3 regions of the Streptomyces albireticuli genome follow, and region 1 is predicted to be linked to each of the others. Evidence: riboswitches for the same ligand, from Rfam matches in the RefSeq annotation. Region 1 holds a riboswitch; each other region holds the start of a gene.
The links. A riboswitch is a leader RNA that binds a small molecule or an ion and turns the genes downstream of it on or off. The one in region 1 is predicted to bind cyclic di-AMP.
Positions count from the first base shown of each region.

Region 2: linked by a shared signal. The riboswitch ahead of SMD11_RS08630 (M23 family metallopeptidase) and the one ahead of SMD11_RS20290 (transglycosylase family protein) in region 1 are both predicted to bind cyclic di-AMP.
Region 3: linked by a shared signal. The riboswitch ahead of SMD11_RS29300 (C40 family peptidase) and the one ahead of SMD11_RS20290 (transglycosylase family protein) in region 1 are both predicted to bind cyclic di-AMP.

Region 1 is NZ_CP021744.1:4,685,582-4,688,781, forward strand. Features, by position in the region: gene SMD11_RS20285 (transglycosylase family protein) at 1-977, shown strand, start outside; cyclic di-AMP (ydaO/yuaA leader) riboswitch at 1,239-1,423, shown strand; gene SMD11_RS20290 (transglycosylase family protein) at 1,427-2,179, shown strand; gene eno (phosphopyruvate hydratase) at 2,514-3,200, shown strand, end outside.
Region 2 is NZ_CP021744.1:2,085,136-2,088,335, forward strand. Features, by position in the region: gene SMD11_RS08625 (GntR family transcriptional regulator) at 1-560, opposite strand, end outside; gene SMD11_RS08630 (M23 family metallopeptidase) at 753-1,559, opposite strand; cyclic di-AMP (ydaO/yuaA leader) riboswitch at 1,573-1,728, opposite strand; gene SMD11_RS08635 (M16 family metallopeptidase) at 1,924-3,200, opposite strand, start outside.
Region 3 is NZ_CP021744.1:6,764,563-6,767,762, forward strand. Features, by position in the region: gene SMD11_RS29295 (carboxylate-amine ligase) at 1-881, opposite strand, end outside; cyclic di-AMP (ydaO/yuaA leader) riboswitch at 1,214-1,392, shown strand; gene SMD11_RS29300 (C40 family peptidase) at 1,396-1,869, shown strand; gene SMD11_RS29305 (S1 family peptidase) at 1,969-3,039, opposite strand.

The DNA of each region.
Region 1 (3,200 bases):
CCTGGGACCGCGTCGCGCAGTGCGAGAGCGGAGGCATGTGGAGCGCCAACTCCGGCAACGGCTCGTACGGCGGACTTCAGCTCACCCAGGAGCTCTGGGAGCAGAACGGCGGCCGGGTGTACGCCCCGCGCCCCGACCTCGCGAGCCGGTCCCAGCAGATAGCCGTCGCGGAGAAGATCCTCAACGGCAGCGGCCCGAGCGCCTGGCAGAACTGCGGCGCGGCGGCCGGTCTCGGCAAGGGCGGCCGGGCGCCGGACGTGAACCCCGGGAGCACGAAGGACCCCTCGCGGCCGGAGTCTCCCGCCCCGCGCGCGCCGGAGCACTCGCCGTCCCCGTCGACGGACCGCTCCGAGTCGCCCGCGTCGTCGAAGCCGTCCGAGCCGACGAAGCCGTCCGAGCCGACGAAGCCCTCCGAGTCGCCGAAGCCCTCCGAGCCGTCGAAGCCTTCCACGCCGTCCTCCTCGCCGTCCCCGTCGGCACCCGCCCCGAGCGGAACGCCTTCCGGCTCCGGGGAGCCGGGCAAGGGCGACGGATCCCCGTCGCGGACCCCCTCCGGCTCGCCCTCGGCCCCCGCGAGCGGACGGCCGGACGCCGGACCCGGCGGCGCGCCCACCGACGACCCCACCGCGATCCCCACGGCCCCCGTCAACCCGCCCACGGGCACCCCCGGCACGACGCCCGGCCCCGCGGACTCCCGTACGCCCGGCGCCCCCGCCGGGGAGGGCACGGGCAAGCACCGCGCGGATCCGCCGCGTTCGGACGACGAGCAGCGCCCGTCCCGGGGCGGCGACGAGGCGCGCCCGGGTGTGCCGGCGGCCGGCGACTACACCGTGCGTCCCGGTGACAATCTGTCAGCGATAGCGGAGAAGCACTCCGTTACGGGTGGCTGGCACTCGCTCTACGAGCGCAACGAGAAGGTGGTCGGCAAGGATCCGGATCTGATCCTTCCTGGTCAGAGGCTTGAGATGGGCAAATAGCGCGGCAGTTCGGGGGGAATGTCCGTTCCAGTCGAAAGTGAGACATGGGTCTCGTTGCTTTTCGGCGGAACGGCATCCTCCCGGACTTTCCGCACCCGCCCTCACCTGCGGAAATGTCGGGTTCCCATGGGTAACCAGAGGCAACTGTGGCTGGAAAGAGGGGTTTGAACCCTCCGGCCGACTGTGTTTACCGTCGTGACCGCTCGCCACCGCGAGCACCACGGTCGCCACGCCGAATCCTGCCGGCGGCCGGCGGAGTCGTCGCGTTAAGCGCCGTAGGCAGGAGCGGGGGAACCAAGGTAGGCGCCGGAACGGATTCCGTCGGTCGGTGACCGGGGGAGGCCGGAACGGCTTGGGGTGAAGCCGGGAGTGCTCGCACGACCGGCCGGGCGAACTCACTAGCCCGAACCCGACAGCTCACCTCGTAGGCGTCGGTGAGGAAACGACTCATGTCCAAGGGCAAGCACCGTCGTCCGTCCAAGGCCGTCCGCATCGTCACGCTCGCCGGTGTCACCGGCGCGGCCGTCGCCGCCCCGCTGATGATCGCCACCTCCGCGAACGCCGCCTCCGTCTCCACCTGGGACAAGGTCGCCCAGTGCGAGTCCAGTGGCAACTGGTCCATCAACACCGGCAACGGCTACTACGGTGGCCTCCAGTTCTCGAAGTCCTCCTGGGACGCCGCGGGCGGCGGCCAGTACGCCGCGTACCCGCACCAGGCCACCAAGAGCCAGCAGATCGCCGTCGCCGAGAAGCTGCTCGCCATGCAGGGCCCGGGTGCCTGGGGCTGCGCCGTGCCCGGCCTGACCCCGGGTGGCGCCAAGGCCGACGTCGACACGTCCGACTCCGGCAGCACCGCCAAGTCCTCGCGCGGCACCTCCACCAAGTCGCACGCCGACCGCAGCGAGCGCCAGGCCGCGCCCAAGCGGACCGCGCCGAAGCAGAGCGCCCCGAAGTACGTCGCCCCGCAGGCCGACGACCAGGACGAGGCCCCCGCGCCGAAGCCGGCCGCCCCGAAGCACTCCGCCTCGGGGTCCTTCAAGAAGGGTGACGGCGAGTACCAGGTCAAGGAAGGCGACACCCTCGCCAAGATCGCCGAGACCGAGAAGGTCAAGGGCGGCTGGCAGAAGCTCCACGAGCTGAACAAGGACGTCGTCGAGGACGCCGACCTGATCTTCGTCGGTCAGCAGCTGCACCTGCGCTGACCCGGCGGGCGCCACGCCCCGCCGCCGCCCGGCCGGACGCTCACCCGTCGCCGGCCGGACACCGATCGCAGCGGTCGCCCCGCTCCGCCGCGCCCCCGGGCGCGCGCCGGAGCGGGGCTTCCGCCGTTTCCCGGCGCACCGCCGCCCGGCCACGGGCGGTTCCCCGCTCCCTTCACCGCTGAGCGAACACCCTTGACATTCGTCCCCTGATCTCGGCGTTTGTGTTGTTTTTTCCGGCTTCCCGGCCCGGGAAACCGGTCCAACGGCAGGGGGAGCCTCCGGGGCCCGTTAGGCTCGGGGTGCAGAACTCCAGACACACACGAAGGAGACCCTCGTGCCGTCCATCGACGTCGTCGTAGCTCGCGAGATCCTCGACTCGCGAGGCAACCCCACGGTCGAGGTCGAGGTCGGCCTCGACGACGGCTCCACGGGCCGTGCCGCCGTGCCGTCCGGTGCCTCGACCGGTGCCTTCGAGGCCATCGAGCTCCGTGACGGTGACAAGAACCGTTACCTCGGCAAGGGCGTCGAGAAGGCCGTCCTGGCCGTCATCGAGCAGATCGGCCCGGAGCTCGTCGGCTACGACGCCACCGAGCAGCGCCTGATCGACCAGGCCATGTTCGACCTGGACGCCACCGACAACAAGGGCTCGCTCGGCGCCAACGCCATCCTCGGCGTCTCCCTTGCCGTCGCGCACGCCGCGTCCGAGGCCTCCGACCTGCCGCTCTTCCGCTACCTCGGCGGCCCGAACGCGCACCTGCTGCCCGTTCCGATGATGAACATCCTCAACGGTGGGTCGCACGCCGACTCCAACGTCGACATCCAGGAGTTCATGATCGCGCCGATCGGCGCCGAGTCCTTCTCCGAGGCGCTGCGCTGGGGCACCGAGGTCTACCACACCCTCAAGGCCGTCCTGAAGCGCAAGGGCCTGTCCACCGGCCTTGGCGACGAGGGCGGCTTCGCCCCGAACCTGGGCTCCAACCGCGAGGCCCTCGACCTCATCCTCGAGGCCATCAAGGAGGCC
Region 2 (3,200 bases), 2.6 Mb from region 1:
AGGGCCGCGCAGGTGTCCCAGGCCACCACCGGCCGGGCCGGCGGCTCCGGCACGTACACCCAGGAGATCTTGAGCCGGAGCTGGGTGAGCAGGGCCGCGAGGCTGGGGCTGCCGGACGCCTGGGCGAGCGTCTCGTCGAACCAGTCGTCCAAGGGGCGCAGCTCGCCCGTGCGGCCGCCGCGGGCCCGCTCCTGGCCGAGCCTGACCAGGCCGCGCAGCACCTTCAGGTGCGCCTCCGTACGGCGCTGCGCGGCCCGCGCGGCGCCCAGCGGCTCCAGCAGCGCCCGGACCTCGATGAGATCGGCCGCCTCCTGCTCGGTGGGCTCGGCGACACAGGCGCCCGCGTGCCTGCGGGTGGTCACGAAGCCTTCGGAGGCGAGGGTGCGCAGCGCCTCGCGCACGGGCACCCGGGAGACGCCGTACCGGCGGGCGAGGACCTCCTCGGTGAGCCGGCCACCGGGCGGGAAGACGCCCGTGACGATGTCGTCGCGGATCGCCGTGCAGACCGCGTGCGCCGAAATGCGGCCGCCGTTCGGTGCCGCTTTACCATCGCCGTTCACGTACGGCCCCGCATGGGTGAACCTCCGCATTGACCCCCGCGAAACGCGGCCGATTGACGCCTGGTCAACGACTCTATTGCAGCGGCCCGCGATTTCCGATGGCGCCGAGGATTTCATCGATATGTTTTGGCCAACACGAAGGCCCCGGCCGGGGGCCGGGGCCTTCGTGGAACGACGCGGTGCGCGCGGGTGTCAGATGCCGACGCCGTGCGAGCGCAGGTACTCCACCGGGTCGATGTCGGAGCCGTAGGAGGGGCCGGTGCGGGCCTCGAAGTGCAGGTGCGGGCCGGTGACGTTGCCGGTGGCGCCGGAGATGCCGATCTCCTGGCCCGCGGTCACCGTCTGGCCGGCGCTGACGCCGATGGACGACAGGTGGCCGTACTGGGTGTAGGTGCCGTCGTTGTGCTTGATGACGACGTTGTTGCCGTAGGCGCCGCCGTAGCCGGCCTCGACCACGGTGCCCGCGCCGACGGAGCGGACCGACGTGCCGGACTCGGCGTGGAAGTCGACGCCGGTGTGGCTGCCGGAGGACCACAGGCCGCTGGAGGCCTTGTACGAGGTCGAGACGTACGAGCCCTCGATCGGCGACACGTAGGCGTTGAGCTTCTTGCGCTCTTCCTCGCGGGCGATGCGCTCCTGCTCCTTGCGCTCGGCCTCGGCCTTGCGGGCGGCCTCGTCCGCGAGCTTCTTGGTCTCGGCGGCCTGCTTCTTCGCCTCGGCCTCGGCCTGGAGGCGGGCGCTGGTCTCCTCGGCGGAGCTGCGCTGGACCTCGGCCTGCTCGCCCACGCGGGTGGCGGTGTCCTCACCGATGACGATGGCCTGGGTGAGGCCGGTGTCCTCGGCGCGCGGGGCGTCGTCGGTGGTGGCGGCGAGCGCGGGGGCGGCGAAGCCGGCGACGACGCCGGTGGCCGTCAGGGTGGCTATGCCCGCGATGTTCGCGCCGGTGCGCACGGCGCGGCTCGGACGACGGTGCTTCCCGGTGGCACGAGTGAACGCCATAGGTGCGGCTATTCCTTTCCTTCCTTCTCGCCTACCGGGTTAGCTGACGGGTTCGGAGCAGGAAGGTCTCCTACGGCTCCCTCCGGAAAGGGACCCGATTCACCCCAGGGACATGTGGGTCCCCGGCTCCCCTGGCTCGCGCCGTACGGGGACTCGGCGATGGTTGCCCGGGGCCGCGGATGCGACTCACATCTGACGGACAACCGCCCTGACGCTAAACGGCGCCCGATTCGAACGGCAAACAGAACTCACGTTTTGTGGCGTACGCCACATGCCAGACGTGCAACCACTCCACTAAATCGGACATAAGGGAGGCGCGTGGGTCTCGCCGACCTCACGCGCCTCCCCACTTCCTGACGAAGCGTCAGCCGGTGACGACCGTCACCTCGCCGATGCCCAGGGCCTTCACGGGCTCCGCGATCTGCGCGGCGTCGCCCACGAGGACCGTCACGAGCCGGTCGACCGGGAAGGCGTTGACGGCGGCCGCCGTGGCCTCCACCGTGCCCGTCGCCGCGAGACGTTCGTAGAGCCGGGCCTGGAAGTCGTCCGGGAGGTGCTGCTCGACCTGGTCGGCCAGCGTGCCCGCGACGGCCGCCGCCGTCTCGTACTTCAGCGGCGCGACGCCGACGAGGTTCTGCACCGCCACATCGCGCTCGGCGTCCGTCAGACCCTCGGCCGCGAGGGTGCGCAGCACGGTCCACAGGTCGTCGAGGGCCGGGCCGGTGGAGGCGGTGTCCACCGAGCCGCTGATGGCCAGCATGGCCGCGCCCGTGCCGTCCGGCGTGGAGCGCAGCACCTGGCCGAACGCCCGGACGCCGTAGGTGTAGCCCTTCTCCTCGCGCAGGACGCGGTCCAGGCGGGAGGTGAGGGTGCCGCCGAGGCAGTAGGTGCCGAGCACCTGGGCGGGCCAGACCCGGTCGTGCCGGTCGGCGCCGATCCGGCCGATGAGCAGCTGGGTCTGGACGGCGCCCGGCCGGTCCACGATGACCACACGGCCCGTGTCGTCCGCCGTGATGGGCGGGGCCTGCCGGGGGGCCGCGGGAGAGCCCGTCCAGGCGCCGAGGGTGTCCGCGAGCGCGGCGTCCAGGTCGACGCCGGTGAAGTCGCCGACGACAACGGCGGTGGTGGTGACGGGGCGGACGTGCGCCTCGTAGAAGGCCCGCACGGACGCGGCGTCGATGCGCTCGACGCTCTCCTCGGTGCCCTGACGGGGGCGCGACATCCGCGAGTCGGCCGGGAAGAGCTGCGCCGAGAGGGCCATGGCCGCCCGGCGGGCGGGGTTGGCCAGCTCGTGCGGGATCTCGTCCAGGCGGTTGCGGACGAGCCGCTCGACCTCGCCGTCGGGGAAGGCCGGGGCGCGCAGCGCGTCGGCGAGCAGACCCAGCGCCTTGACCAGCCGGGAGGCCGGGACCTCCAGGGAGATCCGGACGCCCGGGTGGTCGGCGTGCGCGTCGAGGGTGGCGCCGCAGCGCTCCAGCTCGGCGGCGAACTCCTCGGCCGTCAGCTTGTCGGTGCCCTCGGAGAGGGCGCGCGCCATGATGGTGGAGACGCCGTCGAGGCCGGCCGGCTCGGCCTCCAGGGGCGCGTCGAGGTTGATCTCGACGGCGACGACCTGCTGGCCGGGGCGGTGGCAGCGCAGCA
Region 3 (3,200 bases), 2.1 Mb from region 1:
TCGGGGTCCACCAGCACGCCGTCCAGCCCGTACCGCGCCGCGTGCCAGTTCGAGGCGTTGAGCAGCTCGGGGGTGCAGGGGGTGAGCAGCGGGCCCGTCTTCTCGTCCCGGATGGCCGTGGCCACCAGGGCCCGGACGATCCCGGCGAACATGACGGCGTCGTCGACCCGCAGCTGGACGTCCAGACAGCGGACCTCGATCGTGGGGTAGCGGTCGGACAGCCTCGCCTGCCAGTAGAGCTGCCCCCGGTCGGTGATCGCGCCGGCGACGAACAGCGCCTGGATTCGCTCTTCGTAGTCGGCGAGATCGGTGAAGTGCGGGGGCGGGCCGCTGACCGGCCAGCGGCTGTAGACCACCGTGCGCCAGCTGGCGAAGCCGGTGTCCTGGCCGTGCCACATGGGGGAGTTCGCGGCCATGGCCACCAGGACGGGCAGCCAGGGCCGGACGCGGTTGAGTACGCCTACGCCCACCTCCCGGTCGGGGATGGCGACATGCACATGCATCCCGTTGACCAGCTGCTCGTCGACGAGCTGCGGTGCCACGGAGTGCATGGCCAGATAGCGGGGACTGCGCGTCACGGGCACGGGGGCCAGCCCGGCTCGCGGCGCGGTCCCGCTCGCGGCGATGCGGCACCCGGTGCGCTTCGCGGCGGAACTCACCGCGTGACGCAGCCGCAGCAGATGCCTGCTCGCCTCCGCCAGATCCGAGCAGACCGGAGTGGCAACTTCCACTTGGGCCTGCAACAGTTCCGGCTGAATCTCCCGCTCGTGGACGACCGGCTCCAGGTCCACCGCCGCACAGACCTGTTCTGCCATCGGTACGGGCAGCGCGGTGGCCGGGTCGAGCAGAAGATACTCCTCCTCGATCCCTAGGGTGAGCATGCCGTATCGCTACCCCCGCGCCCTCCCGGCGAACCGCGCACGGGGGCCGTCCCGGGTTTCTGTCGCAAAGACGCCGGACCCTTCTGCGGATACCGGCTCCGGGGTGCGTCGGGTGACGCGATTTCGGTCTCCGGGCATCTCGGCAACTTCCTTGCGAGAAAAGGATTTACGAGGTCCGTGTGGTGCGAAAACATACCCCGGTTCCCTGAATGGCCGTGAAGTGAAGAAGTTCACAGAAACCCCTCCCGGCGCCGGATTCCGGCATTCCGTGATGCAGGATCTTGGATCGAACACAAGATCCCGTCACCGAGGCGGGCGACCCGGGCGGACGCCGAGTCCTGCCGCCGTACCGGGTGCGGACAGATCGAAAAGGATCGGCAGGAGCGGGAGACCCAAGCACGGCGGACCACGATGGCGGTGGTCCTTGGGGTGAAGTCACTCAGGTGACCGGGCAACTTCGACAGCCCGAACCCGACAGGTCATCTTTCGCAGGCGGATGACGAAGGGTTTTGTCATGTCTGCGATTCCTGGCATACCGGCGCTCAAGTCCCGGGCCGTGGCCGCGTCCGTCCTCACCGCGGCCACCGTGACCGCGTCGATGCTCCTGCCCGGTGTGGGATCCGAGGCCCAGGCCGCGACGCCCGGTCAGACCGCCGTGAAGGTCGCGGCCTCCAAGAAGGGCTCGCCCTACCAGTACGGCGCGGCCGGCCCCAACCGGTTCGACTGCTCGGGCCTGACGCTCTACTCCTTCAAGAAGGCCGGCAAGACGCTCCCGCGCACCGCCGCCCAGCAGTACAACAAGACCCGTCACCTCTCGGCGGGCTCCCGCCAGGTCGGCGACCTCGTCTTCTTCCACTCCGGCAGCAACGTCTACCACGTGGGCATCTACGCCGGCGACAACAAGATCTGGCACTCGCCCAAGCCGGGCGCGTCCGTCCGCATGGAGAAGATCTGGAGCAGCGGCGTCTGGTACGGCCGCGTCAACTGACGGCCCGTACGGTGCCACGCCACGGCGCGGCCCCCGGCTCTCCGTGAGGAGCGCCGGGGGCCGCGCCCGTTCCCCGGGGCGGCACGGAGCCCCGAGGGGTCACGGGAGCTGTGCCCCGAAGGCCCGGAGGGCGTCCGTCACCGGCTGGAAGAACGTCTCGCCGCCGGACGAGCAGTCACCGCTGCCGCCCGAGGTGAGCCCGAGCGCGGTCCCGCCGTCGAAGAGCGCGCCGCCGCTGTCGCCCGGCTCGGCGCAGACCGTGGTGTCGATCAGACCGTCGACCTGGCCCTCCTCGTAGTTGACGGTCGCGTCGAGGCCGGTCACCTCGCCGCCGCTGACGCCGGTGGTGCTGCCGCTGCGCCGCACCGGCTCGCCGACCGTCGCCTCCGCGGCCCGGGTGATCTGCTGGCTCCCGCCGTTGTACAGATTGACGGCGCTGGGGTGGGCGACGGAGGCGGTGTAGCGCACGAGGGCGTAGTCGTGGCCGGGGAAGGACGACTGCTCGGTCACCCCGATCACGGGGCCGCCCTGGGTGGCGGACCACTGCGCCGAGGCGTTGCCGCAGTGTCCGGCGGTGAGGAAGTACGGCTTCCCGCCCTTGGTGATGTTGAAGCCGAGCGAGCAGCGCACCCCGCTGCCCCAGATGGCGTCGCCGCCCATGAGGTACGGGCGGAAGGTCCCGGACGTCCTTCTGAGCGCGGCCCTGTCGCCCAGGCCCGCGACGACCTTCTCCAGCCGGGCCAGCCGGGCGCCCCCGACCGTGCTGTCGGCGGTGACCACGACCTTGTTGCGGCGCGGGTCGACCGACCAGGCGGTGCCGGGTATCGCGGCGCGCTCCTTCAGGGTGCTCCGGGCCGCCGCGAGCTCGGTGGCCGAGTGCCGGACGAGCCGGGCCTCGGCCCCGGCGGCGCGGACCTTCGCGGCGGTCGCCCGGTCGAGGACGCCGACGACCAGGGTGCGGGCCGCGGCGTCGTAGTACGCGCCGGCCGTGTCCGCCGCCGGCAGGCTCGCGGTGAGGTCCCGCGCGAGCCGGCCCGCGCTCCCGGCGGAGAGCGTGGCCGGGCCGGGGGAGGCGTGGGCGCTCGGCAGGGTGAGCGCGGTCGCGGTCAGGACGGTGGCGGCAGCGGCGGCCAGGGCCGCGCGGCGGGCAGGGGTGCGGGAACGGTTCACTCGTGCCTCCTGTGGGGGAGTGCCCGACATCGATGTCGGGCGTGGAGGTCGTGCGTGAGGTGGGGGCACGGCGCGACGGCCGATGAAATGGTCGCGTCCATGTCAATTGACCTCAGTGTCACCAGAGGGCCGGGCGGCGTTCAAGGGCGACATCCGGTCGC